Regions from separate parts of the Paenibacillus sp. BIC5C1 genome, predicted to be linked through region 1. Evidence: predicted binding sites of a transcription regulator. Region 1 holds the regulator's gene; each other region holds the start of a gene.
The links. Region 1 encodes Rex, which represses fermentation and respiration genes when NADH is low (regulators of the CRP and FNR family bind a similar motif). Its sites were predicted from a motif close to TTGTGAAATATTTCACAA; they were not measured.
Positions count from the first base shown of each region.

Region 2: a site for Rex is predicted at 4,638-4,655, ahead of nadA (quinolinate synthase NadA). Genes of this name have one in related genera too.
Region 3: a site for Rex is predicted at 3,184-3,201, ahead of RS891_RS18655 (cytochrome ubiquinol oxidase subunit I). Genes of this name have one in related genera too.

Region 1 covers NZ_CP135922.1:4,574,764-4,581,016, forward strand. The annotation lists gene RS891_RS20240 (AAA family ATPase) at 1-1,394, opposite strand, end outside; gene RS891_RS20245 (hypothetical protein) at 1,387-1,914, opposite strand; gene RS891_RS20250 (cell wall elongation regulator TseB-like domain-containing protein) at 2,207-2,737, opposite strand; gene RS891_RS20255 (amidohydrolase) at 2,779-4,083, opposite strand; gene RS891_RS20260 (redox-sensing transcriptional repressor Rex) at 4,070-4,723, opposite strand; gene dinG (ATP-dependent DNA helicase DinG) at 4,966-6,253, opposite strand, start outside.
Region 2 covers NZ_CP135922.1:64,764-71,016, reverse strand. The annotation lists gene hslO (Hsp33 family molecular chaperone HslO) at 1-236, opposite strand, end outside; gene RS891_RS00320 (type III pantothenate kinase) at 332-1,102, opposite strand; gene nadC (carboxylating nicotinate-nucleotide diphosphorylase) at 1,109-1,975, opposite strand; gene nadB (L-aspartate oxidase) at 1,972-3,591, opposite strand; gene nadA (quinolinate synthase NadA) at 3,628-4,566, opposite strand; gene ftsH (ATP-dependent zinc metalloprotease FtsH) at 4,863-6,253, opposite strand, start outside.
Region 3 covers NZ_CP135922.1:4,211,607-4,217,859, forward strand. The annotation lists gene cydD (thiol reductant ABC exporter subunit CydD) at 1-579, opposite strand, end outside; gene RS891_RS18650 (cytochrome d ubiquinol oxidase subunit II) at 643-1,656, opposite strand; gene RS891_RS18655 (cytochrome ubiquinol oxidase subunit I) at 1,653-3,017, opposite strand; gene RS891_RS18660 (TlpA family protein disulfide reductase) at 3,649-4,173, opposite strand; gene ccmA (heme ABC exporter ATP-binding protein CcmA) at 4,218-4,931, opposite strand; gene RS891_RS18670 (ABC transporter permease) at 4,924-5,745, opposite strand; gene RS891_RS18675 (nitrous oxide reductase accessory protein NosL) at 5,772-6,253, opposite strand, start outside.

The DNA.
Region 1 (6,253 bases):
TCTTCAAGCAATCGCTTGGTCTGTTCCATCAGGTCTTGCAGGATCAATTTGTTCTCCCGCATTAATTCTTCCGTAGTTACCATATCCATGTTAACAATACCCAACGTTGTGAGCCCGGAAGCCATCATCGTCTGTACCACATTCGTTGCTTGTTCAAAGTCATTGCGTGATCCTGTACTGCGACCACCGTAATACATTTCCTCCGCTGCTGCACCTCCGAGGGCAATCATGATTTGCTCTTCAAGGAAACGCTTCGTGTATAGAAATTGCTCTTGTTGCGGGTTATGACGTACATATCCCAGGGCCTGTCCACGCGGGCTCAGTGCAACCTGACTCACACTGCCAGGACGAACTAGTTCAGCCATGATGGCATGTCCCAATTCATGAATAGCCACTCTTTTCTTCTCTTCTACGCTGGATTCGCGGTCTGTCTTCTCACCCATCATTACTTTATCAATCGCAAGGGACAGATGACGCTGTTCAATGTTGGGCAGCCCATCCCTCATCGCGTAAATTGCGGCTTCGTTCATCACGCTTTCCAGTTGTGCTCCAGAAAAACCATAGGATTCCTCTGCTGTCTTCTCAAGGCTGACCCCTTCCAAAAGAGGTTTATTGACCGCATGCAGCTCCAATATGTGTTTTCTGCCTTTCTTATCCGGCAAGTCTACCTGAATATGACGGTCAAAGCGTCCTGGACGTGTCAACGCGCTGTCCAGCATTTCTTTACGGTTCGTAGCGGCGATCACGAGGATGCGCGGTGTGTCAGAAGAGTATATGCCATCCATCTCCGTCAACAGCTGATTCAGCGTCTGATCATATTCACGCTGTTGTCCGCCTTCCCGTTTTCCACCGATCACATCAATTTCATCGATAAATATAATGGCATTTTCCTTATTTTCTTTAGCAGCACGTGTTCTTGCATCACGGAATAAATCCCGTATTCTGCCTGCACCTACACCAACATACATCTCAACAAACTCACTGCCTGAAGCAGCTACAAAAACAGAGTCGGTATAATGAGCAGCAGCTTTGGCCATCAAGGTTTTACCTGTTCCTGGAGGACCAGTAAGCAGAATACCTTTCAAAGGACGAATACCAAACTTCTGAATTTCTTCATGTCGAATGAGAAAATCAAGCGCTTCTCTCAGTTCCTGCTTGGCACTCTCCTGACCACCGATTTCTTCAAAAGTCAGCTTGGAAGGTCCTTTTTTCTTGCGTTTACGTTCCTGACCTGCTCCCACCGTAATTCCGCCACGCATTTGCATCATAAGCAGCAGAGCACCCACAAGCATTGCAGCAATCAGAATAGGAATCATGTTTACACCGATAAAAGCGAGAAAGATTATTAATACGGGTACAAATCCAATGGCAATTTCTTTCGTCCATTTAGGCATTAGGCCACACTCCTATCTGACCGGGCACACGCGGCAGAATGATAAACTTGCTGGCATCTCCATCTCTGAGACTGACATATACATTATTGTCATCCATGGCTGTATTTACCTTGATCCCATTTGTAGCCATTTTAGACAAGGTCGGTGTAATCTCGGTGTATTGCTTGTTCTCCATCGCTTGAGCTACAGTAAACATCGCGCTTCCCCACCAGCTCTCCAGCGCTTCGTTGGAATGATCCACGACATCCAGCTTCAACGAACGAGTGCCAATCAAGGTCTGTCCTTCTTTGTGAATATATTGTACCAACCTGCCCAGATCAACATCCGGCTGCAGATCGAGTTTCAACTGTACATCATTGCGGTTAATAGTTAATTGAACATCATTGACTCCATCGTACTGGGTAACCATCTTTTCAATTGGGCTTTGCACAGCCACATGACGATACACAAACCAACCTCCAAACAACACAACGGCTGAAATGACGGCAGTCAGAGCAATAGGCAATACTTTTATCTTCAAGTGAGTTACCCCTCCTAAATTTTGGCCCATCCTATAACTTGTAGGCAAGAATATAAATATGTGTACGTAACGTCCTGTGATGTGCCTAACAGGATTTATTTGTGTATGATGTATCCTTGAATACATATTTGAGTATATCACATCGTATATACAATATCTAAGGCGAAAATATGAATTTTAACTATTCAAATCCAAAATGATCAAGAAAATACGTCAAAGAACCGGTTCAGTCGGGTTTCCGTCTGCCGGTTCTTTAATGTATTCTTTTCAGACGATAACACGTCTGCTAATTCTAGCTGTTCGGTATTGTATAGACCAGGTCCACCTGTTCCCCGTTGCTGAAGCGGTAAAATCGATAATAGTTGTGAGTATCATCGTTATAATACACTTGCCATACATAGATCCCATTCACAACACCTGGCATAATGCGCTTGATCTCTCCACCCGGAACTTCAGAGCTGAACCGATTTCGAATCTGAGCTTCATTCATGCCGTTCTTTAACAGTTCACCGTGCACCGCATTGGTTCCCGTCACAGGTTTATTATTCTCATCAAACTTGATCCATACCATGACATCCTGGTTATCCTTATCTTTGCCGACCAGGGTCCAGTATATGTTGTCTCCGCCGTCTTTTTGCCCCCAGACATACTTACGCAACTCTTCGTGGGACGTAATGCCCAGCTGTTCCTGAGCCGCCTGTATAGCCAACGCTTCTTCCTTGCGCTGATCCTGAGTCACATAGACATAATAACGCTGAAGTCCAAACAAAATCAGAACCAGGAGCAGCAGCGAAATCCATATCCACTTCTTTTTTTTCTTCAAAAGCCGAACTTCCTTTCCCTATGACGCTGCTGTCCTTGTAATTAACGGGCCAGCAGACTGTCAAATGCCAGTTGAGACTCACGCAGAATGCGCTCTTCATCCATTGTAAGACATTCGCCATGTTTAACCACTTGTTTACCATCCACCCATACATGCTCCACATCTTTGGCCGATGCGGAGTAAACTGTATGGGAAATCAGATCCGTATGCGGATAGAAATGGGCTTGTTCGATGTTCAACGCAATAAAATCAGCTTTCATGCCAACTTGCAGAGCGCCTGTATCGTTCAGGAATATGGATTTGGCACCATATGAAGTTCCAAGCAGAAGCGCTTCCCCTGCCGGCACTGCAGTAGGATCACCGGACACCCCTTTGTGAATCAATGCAGCCAGTCTCATCTCTTCAAACATATCCAGGTTATTGTTACTCGCTGGTCCGTCTGTTCCGAGGGACACGGTCACGCCTGCTTTCAGCAGATCAGGTACTCGTGCAACACCTGAAGCCAATTTCAGGTTGCTGCCTGGATTGTGGGAAACCGCTACATCATGCTTCGCCAGAATCTCAATCTCCTCATCATTCAGATGTACCGCATGCGCAACCAGAGATGGACGGGAGAAAAATCCTAGCTTCTCCAGATGTGCAACCGGGCGCAGACCGTAATCAGCCACATTCTGCTCCACTTCGCGAAGTGTTTCAGACATATGCGTATGCAAAGGCAGATTCAGGTCATGAGCAACCTGTACCAGCTTCTCTATGTAATCCGGAGGGCAAGTGTAAGGGGCGTGCGGAGAAATTACGGTTGTAATTTTTCCGTCTGCTTGTCCATTCCATTGACGAGCAAATGCTGCAGACTCTTCGAGCTTGCGCAACTGTTCTTCTTCTGAGCAAAGTCCGATTACCCCACGTGCCAGAGCAGCCCGAACGCCGGATTGTTCCACCACTTTCGCAACCTGATCCATATGATCATACATATCTAGGAAAGCTGTTGTTCCGCCCTTCAACATTTCAAGTACGGAAAGTGATGTGCCCCAATATACGTCTTCAGACGTCATTTTGGCCTCCATTGGCCACATTTTCTCCTGCAACCATACTTGTAACGCCAGATCGTCTCCATGGCCTCTCAGAAGCGACATGGCCGCGTGACCATGCGTATTGATCAGACCCGGCAAGAAGAACAGTCCTTTTCCGTCCACCTTTGTCAGGCTTTCGTCTCCTTCCGGCAATGTCTCACCAATATGCACAATCTTGTCATTCTCAACAACCATAAAACCTTGAACCACGTTCCAATTCGTACCCTCACTCACGGCAAATTTGCCGTTGTGAATGACCCATCTATTTGTCGTCATCTTCCTCGTCGTCCTTTCCATTCTCCAAGTAATAAGCCAGGCTAAGCAGATCCGTCGTAAAATCGGCATGATGAATGCGGATATGCGGCGGGGTCTTCAGGATCGTAGGCGCAAAATTCAGGATCGCTTCAATTCCTGACTCAATCAGCTGATCTGCAACATTTTGGGCTTCCGTATCCGGAACCGTGATAATACCTATACGAATGTTATCTTTTTTGACCGAATCCGTTAATTCATTCATCGGCTGCACCGTCAGACTGTTGATTTGGCTCCCAATCTTCGGACCGTAGGCATCAAATACAGCGACGATCTTCATGTTGTCTTTGAGGTAGGCATTGTAATTGGACAAAGCATGTCCCAAATTACCTGCTCCGACAAGAGCCACATTGATCTGCTGGTCTATTTTTAAAATATGGCGGATTTTCTCGATGAGATATGAAACGTCATACCCGATCCCTTTACGACCAAAGTCACCGAAGTAAGCCAAGTCTTTACGAATCTGGGCAGGATTCAGATCCAGCCTCAGTCCAAGTTCTTGTGAAGAAACCGTATTGACTTCGCGCTGATGCAGTTCATTCAAATAACGCAAGTAAACAGGCAATCTACGCACCACGGCTTCCGAAATTTTATCTGATTTCATTCATTGCTCCCCCTTACCAAGGCCACGATAGATAGATGAAAAGATGAGCACCCTGTCGGCAACGATGTAAAATGACTACTGAATTCAACAGGATGCTCCTTGTTATAAAATCGATTATTGCTTCAATTGCTTTCGCTTGGAATCCCTTTACTCGTTTACCCATGAAACGAATGAATACTATATCTCAATTTTACCGCCAATCACTGGCGTCTTGCAATAATGGAAGCTACAGAGCGTATCTATTATTGTTGTTCATCGGTTGGTCTCTCGAGCCACTCCGAAATGCGTGGAACCATCTGCTCGGTGAGCATGTGTTCCATTTTGGGACCAGGCAGTGAATATAAAAAGTACTTGCCATAATACGCTTCAATGACGCGTGTATCGTACACAATTACAATGCCTCTGTCTTTGCCTGTGCGAACCAGCCTGCCAAATCCCTGCTTGAAACGAATAACGGCTTGTGGCACGGACAGCTTCATGAACGGGTTTTTCTTCTGTTGTTGCAAAAGCTCACTCTTCGCTTCGACTAAAGGATGGTTCGGTGGCTGGAAAGGCAATCTGACAATCGCAAGACAGGTCAGAGCCTCTCCGGGAATGTCCACCCCTTCCCAGAAGCTGCTTGTGCCAAGAAGCACCGTTGCTTTTGCATCCTGGAAGCGGCGTGTAAGCTTGGAACGGCTGCCGCTGTCGACCCCCTGCCCCAGCAAAGAGATATCGTTGCCTGACAAGGCCTCCTTAAGCGGGTCATACACCTGGCGCAGCATGCGATAGGAGGTGAACAACACCATCATGCGTCCACGGGTCGCGATCGCCGTTTCCGCAAGCGAATGCACGAGCATATCCACAAAGTGGGCATCACCTACGCTGCCCTTCACACTTGGGAAATCACGCGGAATGACGAGTAGGGCCTGTTCGCGATAATTGAACGGTGACGGCAGCATCGACGTTAGCAGACGGTTATTCTCGGCAGCTTCCTGCAAGCCCAGCTGTTCGATCATGAATTGAAATGACTTGTCAACGGAGAGCGTAGCCGATGTAAGCACAACGCTTTTCTTTTTATCAAAGAACATATCCTTCAACTGTGCACTGACATCGACAGGAACAGCATAGAGTTGCAGTGATTTACTGCGGAACTGGCCGCTAGCCTCCATCCAGTACACGGTGTTCGCATCATCCATCCGCATGAAGAAACGCAAATTATCCTTAATTGTTGCCAAGTCCTTGAGCAGACCTGATATATCCGTAATCAGACTATCCGACTGATAATCGTCCTGATCTTCTTTCACTTCAAGCAGCAGCTTGTCTCCTTTACGAATCAAGTCGCCAAGGGTGACATAGATCTGATTTTCAACATCCTGCAATTCCTGCCATTTGGCTGGTTTTTGCGAAGGCTTCAGTCGGAGAGAAAATTGTCCTGTCTCGCCTGGAGAAGCATCGCTGCGTTCGGGCAACAGGCCAAACAGTGTATCGCTGAGTCGATCCCATATCTCCTTGACTTCGACCGCAAGCGGGAACATCTGATCGATCATG
Region 2 (6,253 bases), 2.6 Mb from region 1:
CCAATGGGACCATCGCCTTTGACTTGAATAGTCAGCTTCTCTTCTCCCTTAAGCATAGCACCCATAATGGATGCTGCTGTAACCGTACGCCCCATAGCTGCTGTAGCCGTGGGAAACGTATCATGTCTTCTGCGCAGTTCCTCAACCAGTTCCGTCGTTTGAACAGCAAAGGCCCTAACCCGTCCGTTCATTGCTGTACCGCGAATTAACCGGTCTTGTTTGTTGTTGTTTTCCAAGTCATTCAGCCTCCTTTGGCGTAATCGCCAGTTATAGAAAAAACGGCATAACATATAAGACTGTAATCTCAGCCCGCTGTTTGCCGTCTCTGTTCTTACCTTTCCCGGTTCCGCTCATAAACGATACGCAGCCCTTCAAGCGTAAGCAGCGGATCCACTTCATCGATGCTGCGTGTTTCTTCTGCAATCAGCTTGGCAAGGCCTCCGGTTGCAATAACTCTAGGCTTGGCTCCCATTTCCTCACGAATACGCTCCACAATACCGTCCACCTGTCCTGCATAACCATAAATAATGCCGGCCTGCATCGCATGAATGGTGTTGCGACCAATGACTTTCTTGGGCTTCTCCAATTCAATACGAGGTAGCTTGGACGCTCGTTCATAGAGTGCTTCGGTTGCAATATGGATGCCGGGTACGATAGCCCCGCCCAGATAATTTCCTTTCTCGTCAATACAGTCAAATGTGGTCGCTGTACCGAAATCGACCACAACGAGAGGGCCGCCATACTTCTCAACGGCTGCTACTGCATTAACAATGCGATCCGCGCCAACTTCACGAGGATTCTCATACCGCAGGTTCAGGCCGGTTCGGATACCAGGCCCAACGAGTAAAGGTTTTTTGCCTACGTATTTCTCACACATGGCTTCAATCACATTTACCAGCGGTGGAACCACGGATGAGATGATCACACCTTCAATGTCGCGTGTTGAAATACCCGACATATGAAATAAATTATAAATCAATACGCCGTATTCATCCACTGTCGACTGCCGGGATGTACTCAGGCGAAAATGGTGGAGCAACTCCCGGCCTTGATACACGCCGAGTACGATATTACTGTTGCCCACGTCTACCACAAGAATCAAAGAGGTTCACCCCTCTTTCTTTTCGTTTAAATCTAGGCTGATATCCAGGCTCTCAAAAGAATAGGTTAACCTTCCAACTGAAATTACATCCACTCCGCTCTCTGCAATACCACGAATAGTATTTAGCGAGACGTTGCCCGATGCCTCAACCTTCACATGCGGAGCCTGCTCACGAATAAGAACGACGGCCTCACGCATAAGATCTGGTTGCATGTTATCCAGCATAATGATATCTGCCCCAGCCTGCAAGGCTTCTCTGACCTGTTCTAGGTTTTCGGTCTCAACTTCAATGGTCATGGTATGCGGAATGACGGCCCGCGCACGCTGTACCGCTTCAGTGATCCCCCCTGCGCCCTTGATGTGGTTATCCTTAATCATAACGGCATCATAGAGGCCAAACCGGTGATTTGCTCCGCCACCAACCCGCACTGCATATTTTTCAAGCAAGCGGTGTCCCGGTGTCGTTTTACGAGTATCGACCAGTCGTGTAGGGAGGCCTTCCAACGCATCAACATAGGTACGTGTGCGGGTAGCGATACCAGACATACGCTGAAGCAGGTTAAGAGCCAGACGCTCTCCTGTCAGCAAGCTATGTGTGCTCCCTTCTACCTCAGCCAGAATCGTACCGTGCGTAACTGCATCACCGTCTTTTACCATCGGTGTGAACACAAGGCCAGGATCCACTACCTGAAACACGAGTTCTGCGACCGTAATCCCTGCAATGATTCCATTGTCTTTGGCATGTATAACGGCCTTGGACTGACTGCCAGCAGGAATTGTCACACTTGTTGTGACATCGCCTGCGCCAACATCCTCACGAAGCCAGTTTTTGATTGATTCGATGAGTCCTTCATTATATCCGTTCAGTATCATGACATCAATTCCTCCACAATCGCTTGTTCTCGCTGCTGCAGGCTATGCTTCTGCCATACGGCATCGTCACGCTGCGGGAAATCCTCACGGTAGTGGGCTCCCCGACTTTCCTCGCGGTGTAATGCTCCAGTGGTAACCAACCAGGCACAGGTCAAAAGGTTGGCATATTCCATCTCTTCTTTGTGAGTAAACTTCTGATCAAAAAATTGCAGTTCTTGTTGCAGCTTCTCTATTGCTCCTTGCAGGTTAGCCCCATTCCGGCGCAGCCCCACTTGACGTACCATCATTTTTTGCAGACGCAAGCGTCTTTCGGACACCGGCTTCTGCTCTTCTTTTATGCTCCTGCGAATGCTTGTTGATGTGGGAATTCTTGTCTGTAGCGGAGCTAGTGGAGGAAGGGCTTGAATACGATCCACGATTCTCCGGCCAAATACGATTGCTTCAGAGAGAGAGTTGCTTGCCAGACGATTGGCACCATGCACTCCGGTAGAAGATACCTCACCGCAGGCAAATAATCTGCCAATGCTGCTCTCCCCGCTAAGATCCGTCTTCACTCCGCCCATCATGTAATGTGCAGCAGGAGCGACCGGAATCCAGTCTGTAGTCATATCCAGTCCGTATCGCATACAGGTCTCATAGATGGTAGGAAACCGATGTTTAATCATCTCCGACGGTTCATGAGTGATATCCAAATATACAAAGGTACTGTTTGTCGATTCCATCTCACTGACAATGGCCCGCGCAACGATATCACGTGGTGCCAGTTCAAGCTGTGCATGATACCGTTCCATGAAGCGCTCGCCTTTCACATTGCGCAAATAAGCTCCTTCGCCACGTACAGCCTCGGACACCAGGAAACGTGGTGCTCCTGGATAACAAAGTGAGGTCGGGTGGAATTGAATAAACTCCATGTCCCGGACAACTGCTCCGGCACGATAGGCCATCGCCACGCCGTCTGCTGTAGCCACTTCCGGATTAGTCGTATATCGATACAACTGTCCAGCCCCGCCAGAGCATAGTACGGTTGCCTCTGCTTTCACAAATACTTGCGAACCATCAGCCTTCTGAACCAGCGCACCTACACATTCTCCCTGCTCTGTAATTAGATCAATGACAAAATGCTCATCCCACACTTCAATCCCCGGATGTTCATTCGCCTGTGCAGCCAGTGCACGCACAATCTCATATCCCGTTGCATCCCCATTGGCATGCAAAATACGGCGGTGGCTGTGCGCACCTTCCTGCGTCAACGCCAACTCGCCGTTCTCCAGATCAAACAAAGTACCCAAGCGAATCAGTTCTTTCACTCCGTCAGGGCCCTCGTTCACCAATGCTTCGACTGCTTCGGAGCGGCATAATCCCGCTCCTGCAACAAGTGTATCCTGCAAATGGTAGGCAGGTGAATCATCTTCAGCAATAACCGCAGCGATTCCCCCCTGCGCATACCGGGTGTTACTTTCCAGTAACGACTTCTTCGTGATCATCAACACACTGCGTTGTTCACTCGCCTTGATCGCAGTAAACAAACCAGCAATGCCTGAACCAATAACCAGCACATCCGTCTCCACCATCGGCAGCGCGGACAGATCAAAATCCACTAAATATTGCGGTATCATGTTATTTCACCTGTCTTGGAGCAAGAGTAGCGCATGCTACTTCACCAGTAACATGCGCTCTAGTGATTCTCTGGCTTTGTCAGCAACAGCCGATGGCACGTAAATCTGCGGCTTCATCGTTTCCAGACATTTAACCAGCTTTTTCAAGTTGTTGACCTTCATATTCGGACATACAAGGAACTTCGTAGCAAAGTGGAATTGTTTGTCCGGGCTATCGAGACGCAGTTGGTATCCTGTACCATCCTCAGTGCCTACGATAAATTCCTTAGCGGATGAATTTTTACAATATTCCAGAATGGCGGTTGTGCTACCTACGAAATCACCCATCTCTACGACCTCAGGACGACATTCCGGGTGAACAACAAACTCTGCATTTGGATGCTTCGCTCTCATCTCAACCACGTCTTTGACCGTCAGCATATCATGGGTATTGCAGTAACCTTCCCAGATAATCATTTTCTTGTCTGTATGTTGTTGCACATAATGTCCCAGATTTTTATCCGGTACCCAGATGATTTCATCGGAATCAACAGATTGAATGACTCTGACAGCATTGGCCGATGTACAACAGATGTCGGTCTCTGCCTTGATCTCAGCTGAGGAATTGATGTACGTTACAACTTTGGCATTCGGGTGCTGTGCTTTCAACTTACGTAAGCCTTCAACGTTCACCATGTCTGCCATTGGGCAGCCTGCACGTTCGTCAGGGATGATAACCGTTTTGTTAGGGGCAAGAATTTTAGCGCTTTCACCCATAAAATGAACCCCGCAGAAAACGATAACATCCGCATCGGTTTGTGCCGCCTTCTGAGCCAGCAAAAACGAATCTCCCCGGAAATCAGCGACCTCTTGTACCTCGTCACGTTGATAATAATGGGCAAGAATAATAGCATTACGTTCCTTCTTCAACTCCATCAGCCGCTCGCGCAGCTCCCGGTTCATCTCAGCCTTGCGCTCTAAAGCCAGAGCTTCCACCTGTGATCCTCTCCTTATCGGGACAGCCTTATACGCTGTTTTATATGGCAAATCCAAGTCGTTATTTTCGCTTGAGAAACGAATCACAAGCGGTTTAACACCTAATGTACACAACGTTCACGACTCTGTCAATAAATGAAAACGCCCCAGAACAAGGGCATAACCGCCCATTTCCTACGTAGTTCGCCCTAAAGCTCCCGGTTATCATTATCTATACAATTTGAAGGAATACATAAAAAAAGAGAGCCCGAGGGCTCTCCTTGTCATCTGCCACTATAGACAGATTGTGTTATAAATTAAGACGTTGGCTTCGTTCCACCATCATCTGGGTCATTGCTGTTTCCTTTGTCCAGGTTCGGAGCTTCGTTAGGAATATCTCCGGCTGGTGGCTCAGGCGTTTCATCTTTGCCTTGGATACGGACGCGTACATCACCGATGTTGTCGATGATTGCCTCTCCGCCTTCGCTAGGCGTACCTTCGCCATCGTTGCTGTTTTCATCTTTTGGAGTCAGAGAACCGGTCTCGATCAATTGCTTGATCTGATCCATTTCCAAAGTCTCCACTTCCAACAACGTTTGAGCGATCAGATGCACTTCTTTGGAATGCTTAACGAGCAAGTCTTTACACTTCTCATAGCATTCGTTAATAAAGCGTTGCATTTCCTGATCAATCTCGTATGCAATGGAATCCGAGTAATTCTGTTCGTGACCGATATCACGACCCAGGAATACCTGTCCCTGTGAACTACCAAACTGCATAGGTCCCAGCTTCTCACTCATACCGTACTCCATAACCATGCTACGGACGATACCCGTTGCTTGTTGGAAGTCACTATATGCGCCCGTACCGATTTCACCGATAAACAGTTCTTCGGATACACGGCCTCCAAGGAGTCCTGTAATTTTGTCCAGCAATTCTTGCTTGGTAACAAGCATACGATCTTCTTTTGGTAACATGATTACATATCCACCCGCACGTCCGCGCGGAATAATGGTAACTTTATGTACCATATCGGCATGTTCCAGGAAGTAACCTACAATGGTATGACCTGCTTCGTGATAAGCGACAATACGTTTTTCACGGTCACTGATAACACGGCTTTTCTTCTCCGTACCAACGATGACACGGTCAATCGCCTCGTCAACTTCTTTCATAGAAATATCTCTGCGATTACGACGTGCCGCAAGCAATGCCGCTTCATTCAAGAGATTTTCCAAATCTGCACCGGAGAATCCGGTAGTACGCTTCGCAATAATGTCCAGCTTCACATCTTTGGTGAGTGGTTTGTTGCGTGAGTGTACTTTCAGAACTGCTTCACGACCTCTCACGTCAGGGCGGTCAACCGTAATTTGACGGTCAAAACGTCCTGGACGCAGCAAGGCAGGGTCCAAAATATCAGCACGGTTCGTTGCAGCAACAATGATAATACCTTCATTGGCTCCGAATCCGTCCATTTCAACGAGCAACTGGTTGAGTGTTTGTTCACGTTCATCGTGACCACCACCAAGGCCAGCACCACGCTGACGTCCTACAGCATCGATCTCATCGATAAAGATGATACATGGGGCGTTTTTCTTCGCATTTTCAAACAAGTCACGTACACGAGATGCACCGACACCGACAAACATTTCAACGAAGTCAGAACCGGAAATACTGAAGAATGGTACACCCGCTTCACCAGCAACAG
Region 3 (6,253 bases), 360 kb from region 1:
CAGCTGCGCATATTTCTCCTCTGATTTGTTCTTCGTTTTCAGTCCCACCAAAATCATGAACAAGGGGATAAACGGAGCCGTAAACAGCATAATGAAGCCTGAATTGGCATGCTGCATAAACGTTACCACCAAAATCAGAATTGGAATGATGGCAGCCTCCATCATACGCGGCATATACTGACTGAAATAACTGTCAGCCTCATCCACAGCATCCAGAGCAACACTGACCTTTCCGCCTGTTTGTCCACGAAGGGTTGATGGTATCGATGCATGGGTCAAGTTTTGCAGCACGGCTGCGCGCATATTCTTCTTCGCACTGGAAGCCATATGCAAACCAACTTTTCCGTTCCCATAAGACAACCCCGTACGTACGACCATGACAGCCAAGAGTATCCCTAGCAGCATGACGACCGACGAAAGGGAGGCCTGCTCCACGAAAATCCGTTGCACTGCTTCAGCAAGCAGCGCAGCCTGACTTACAATTGCTGCACCCAGCGCAAGTGAAATCACTGCAAGGAGCACGAGACGTTTTCGCTGCCCAGACATTTGTTGAGAGATCAAGCTTGTTTTCCTCTTCATGCAAACTCTCCTCCTTTCTATGAACCTGTGAGATTACTCCCTTATGTCACATACTGCATTTAATTATTTTTTTCCCTTAACATAATCCGCATCAAACAGAAACAGTTTGAAAACCAGAATCAAGGAAGGAATCAACATACACATGCCACCGATAAACACAACTACCAGTGCGAAGCCCATCGCTGGTGAGGTCACACTATTCTGAATTGTAATGAACGGATCAAGGATATAAGGATATTGACCAATTCCATAAGCGAAAAAGGCACAGAAAAATTGCAGCATGATACATATAAACGCTAATCCGTAGCGGCGGCCGTTATAGATCAGCCACATCGCAATCATGAAGAAGGCAACGGAAAGCGCAAGCAGCCACCATAAATCCATCATATTTTGAAAATGTCGCACATTGTGCTGTCCCAAATAAATAAATGCAGTCAGTGCGATGATAATCGTCGGTGTGCTCCAGAACAGGGCATAGGTTCGCACCAGCTTCAATGCAGAGTGATCCTCTGCCCGCGACGCATAGAAGGCCAGAAAAGAGCTGCTAATGAACAATACGGATACAATCGCCAGTCCAACGATGCTCCAGGATAACGGATTGGTAAACAGCGTCCAGTAATCCAGAGAAACCGTCGAACCCTGCTTCACAATAAAACCACCTTCAGACAGCGTTAGCGCCACTGATAGCGAAGCGGGAATCAGCAATCCCGAAGCTCCATAAAGAAACAGATACACGATGTTATTTTTGGAGCCATAGTTCTCAAAGGCATAAAACGACCCCCGAATAGCCAGTAAAATGACCGCAATGCTTCCCGGTACGAGCAGCGCTGATCCGTAATAATAAGCTGTGTCGGGAAAGAATCCAACGATGCCAATATAGAAAAAGACAAAAAATACATTCGTAATCTCCCACACCGGTGATAAATAACGGGAGATCAGACGATTAATCAGGTGATCCTGTTTCGTCAAGCGTGCATAAAAGGCAAAGAAACCCGCCCCGAAATCAATGGAGGCTACAATCAAATAGCCATACAAGAACAGCCAGAGTACCGAAATGCCAATCAGTTCGTAACTCATGTACGCTCACCCTTTTCTGTAGACTGATTGCGCTTCTCCTTCATCCATTTCTCCATCTCGACTTCTGCCGGATTATTGTTGAATAAACGTCTTAATACGAGAACACACATCACTCCCAGAACGATGTAGAGGAGCAGGAAGAAGAAAAAGATCATTCTGATGTTGAGTGATGAAGTGGCGGCTTCCTCCACACGCATATATCCCCGGATAATCCAAGGTTGTCGTCCCAGTTCAGCATAGAACCAACCCAGCTCAACCCCGAGAAAAGCCATTGGAGCACCCAGCGCTATGATCCCAAGCAGCCACTTGTTCAGCTCATTGCGCTTTTTCCAGAACACAAACAGGAAGTACAGAACCGAGATAGCCAGCAGCGTAAATCCGATTCCCGCCATTAAATCAAACAGGTAGTGAACGAGCAGTGGCGGCCATTCGTCCTCCGGAAATTCCTCCAGTCCGGTTACCTCGGCATTAAAGTCACTAAAAGCCAGGAAGCTGAGCAGTTTCGGCAGGTGGAGGGCTCCTATAATTTCATGCTCTGCATTCAGCCATCCCAATAAAATCAAATCTGCGCCGCTCTCCGTCTCAAAATGCCATTCCGCAGCTGCAAGTTTCTCCGGCTGATGCTCGGCCAGAAATTTGGCGGACACATCTCCCGCTAATGTGTTCAGTAAGCCGAACAGCAGAACCACCGCCATCATGAGATTCAAGGCTTTTTTGTGGTAGGCGGATGCTCCTTTTCTCAGCATTGCAAAGGCTGCAATTCCGGCTAACAGGGCAGCTCCTGTCAAATAGGCCGAGCTTAATACATGAAACACCTTGGAGAATGTCGCCGTATTCAGCATCGCCTGCACCGGGTTAACCGCTGTGAATTGGCCTGCTTCCATGACAAAGCCTCCAGGCTGGTTCATGAAGCCGTTCACCGTCGTAATAAACACAGCCGACATACCTGCACCGGTGACGATGGGAATCGTCAGCAGCCAGTGGATGTATGGATTTTTGAATCGATCCCACGTATACAAATAAATGCCCAAGAAGATGGCTTCAAAAAAGAACGCAAACACTTCCATGAATAGTGGGAGTGCTATGACATTGCCTGCCAGTTTCATAAAATTCGGCCACACCAGGGCCAGCTGCAGTGAAATCGCTGTACCTGTCACCACACCAACCGCCACAGAAATGACAAACCCTCTTGACCACCTCTTCGCCATCAGTGTGTAATGGGGGTCCTTCTTGCGAATTCCCATGAACTCTGCAATTGCGATCATTAAGGGTACGCCGACGCCTAGCGTCGCAAAAATAGCGTGGAAGCCCAGCGTCATGCCTGTCACCAGCTTGCTCCACATCACCGTATCGATTGCCATTGTTTACTGCCTCCTTTCAAACTCTGTTCGATTTTCGTACTGATTTGAATCTTTTAATTATTAGGTCAGTCAGCCCTCGGACTACGTTTTTTATCAGGTTGATAGAAACCCCACTAGACTGGTTCAGGGTCTATCCATAAAGCGTTCCTCCATCGTTGTATGTACAAAGAGAATTTTTTCACAAAGTATGAGACGAAGGAGCTTTATCACACCATCATTGTGTATTGATACACATCGTTACTGGACTTAGCACGGTTTGGCGAGCAATGTTTTACCTGAAACGGAAGAGCCAAAGTACTTAACAGGACCTAATAGTTAAAATTATTATATCTTTGTGAATTAGCAATTCAATCACTGACACGTCTTCGTCCCTAAATGTTCAAGAAAGGATCAACTCTTTCTGACAACTCGGTGAAAAGCGTAAAAAACACCCAAAGGGGCTATTGATTCATTAGGCACAACCGTGGTATTGCAATTTTAAATTCTACTATGCATGCAAGATGTTCTGGAAAACCGTTCGCGGTTGCCCGGATTCTGATAGCATCTTACAAGTAAAACAAAAGAAGCCGCTCGTATAGCGAGCGACTTCTCCACTTCTTTTTGTTCATAAATCTGCATAGCTTCAATTCTATTACTGTACGGTATCCTCCAGCCATTGCTGCAAAGGAGTATCCTTGGTCAACTCACCGAGCAGAATGTGACTGAATATACCTTCCTGATCTATGATTAAGGTCGCTGGCAACCCGGTGATGCGATACAGGCTGGAGACCTTTCCGGTCACATCAATGATAAAAGGGAAATCGAATTGCTGTTTCTCCATGAATTCTCGAATGGTGCCCTTCGCTTCCCCCACGTTGACAAACAGGGTCTCTACATCGTTTTGATACGTCTGAGCGATCTGATTAATCATTGGCATTTCCCTCACACAGGGCGTGCACCATGAAGCCCAGAAGTTAATCATGACGACTTTGCCCCGATAATCGGAGAGCTTGACCTGTTCTCCCTCTGAATTAACCGCAGTGAATTCAGGAGCAATTACACCTGCTTCAATAGTACCGGTTCGTTTGGGCTCGGATGATGAAGTCCCCTGGTAAATTGCCCACACAGCGGCCAGCACAGCAGCCATTCCAATCAGGATAGTTATCAAACTTCTCATTTTCGAATTCATTTTAGCACTATTTTTTTTCAATAAATTCACCTTCATTTTAAGCCAAGACTATGATGAAATGCAGCATGAAGCGACCCGAACTGTTGACGAAAGTCTTCAGTAGGACCATTTCCCACATTACGTCCTTGGTTCATAAAAACAATCTGATCGGCAACATCATCTGCAATCTCAAGCTGGTGGGTGGAGAACACGACCATCTGTCCCTCCGCCTTGATCTGTTTGATCAGATTTGCAAACTCTTGCATCCAGAAGGGATCCAGTCCATTCGTCGGCTCATCCATGATCAGCAGCGGAGGCTTGGCCAGCAGAGCCTGGGCAAATAACACACGCTGCCGCATACCTTTGGAAAAGGTCGTGACCCGTTTCTTTTTTTGATCGGCCAAGCCTACCATCGTTAGCACTTCCGTTACTCGCTCTTTGGGCACTCTCCTAAGCGCCGCCCAGAACTGGAGCACTTCCTCTGCGGTCAAGCCCTGGTTGAAATGATAATCATCGGGCATATACCCGATCTGTTCCGAATATCGCTTTCGTTCTTTGGACCAGCGCATCTTGTTTATAATGATTTCACCCGAGGTAGGTTGAAGAATACCTGCAAGCATACGCAGAACGGTGCTTTTTCCCGCCCCATTTCCGCCACATAAGGCAAGCACATGACCGGAAGAAACGCGAAAGGATATATCTTCAACGATCTGTTGTTTTTTTATGGATTTACACAATCCAACAATCTCTGCTTCCACGTTATCCATGAGAACGCCCCCTTTCCCAGATCCCGTAAACTGCCACGATCGAACATGCAATCCACAGCAGGCATATCCCCATAAAGATCCAGCTCCCGCTGGATGGCTGTACCCAATCTACCCACTGATAATATTCAGGTCCCAGTATCGAGCCCCCTCCAAGTTTGATCACCACAAACAAACGTACCAGCTCAGCCGGATTGATGAAGGTTAGAACGGTGAGTAAAGGTTTTATCCACTGATAAGGCATGAGACCCAATACGGAGATTAGAAGCGTAGGCCATCCGATCACAGCAAAAAACCAAACGGAGACGGATATCGTTAACGCTTGCCAGCGATTTTTGGATAACGAACCGATAAACAGTGCAATAGTCAGAAATAGCAGCACCAGTCCACAGGAGAAGACCAGAAACAAAAGGTACGTCATAACATCCAAAGGGCTGCCCACCCATCCACTAAGAAGTCCCATCAGGCCATAACCGAATGTAATGATCGTCATTAATACAACCGACAGACCCAGATATTTGCCAACAATAAAAGACATCGTACCGATAGGGTATGTGGACAACAGCTGCCAGCTGCCCTCTTCCTTTTCAGAAGTCAATGAGAATGAGCCCAGAAAAAGGGTCATCAGCGGCAACAGATAAAGAATCAGATTTAACATGGAACCTGTCGTGCCAGAGTATCCTGCTACAAAATTCTGAGAGTTAATGATCAACAAACTCAGGCTAAATACGCAGAAAAGAATCAAAAATGAATATGCCCAAGGGTTGCGAAATCCCATTTTCATCTCTCGTCGAACGACTTGCAACATATCTCCCATCATGCATCACCATCTTCTTTGGTCATTTACTTATGGCCTGAATCTTCCGTTGATTCACTTTCCTCATGTGTTTCTTCATGCATGCCCTCACCCATTCCCTCTTCGGAATGCCCATGTTCACCCATCATATCCATCGTTTCTGTGTTTTGTTTCCAGTCGTGGGAGGCGAGGTCTTCAGCAGTCATGATCGTTCCCACACCCTGCTCGGCAACAAATGCTTCGGCAGACTGTTTATCCTTGAAATTGAGAATGCCGTAAGCCATCGGTGTACGCAGTGAAGTATCATATACATACGTCGCTTTGCTGTACTCAATCCATTCCTTGTCATTATAATCACGAACAAAATCCATCCCGATATTATCTGTTCCGTTCTCTTCTTTCCACTGGTGCATACAACCAATGTCATCAAATTTATAATTTTTACCGTCTTTCGTGGTAAGCTGCGTGGCATAGGCATCATCTTTCACCTGCATTTTGCAAATGGCACAGATATCCACGTCTTCATTGA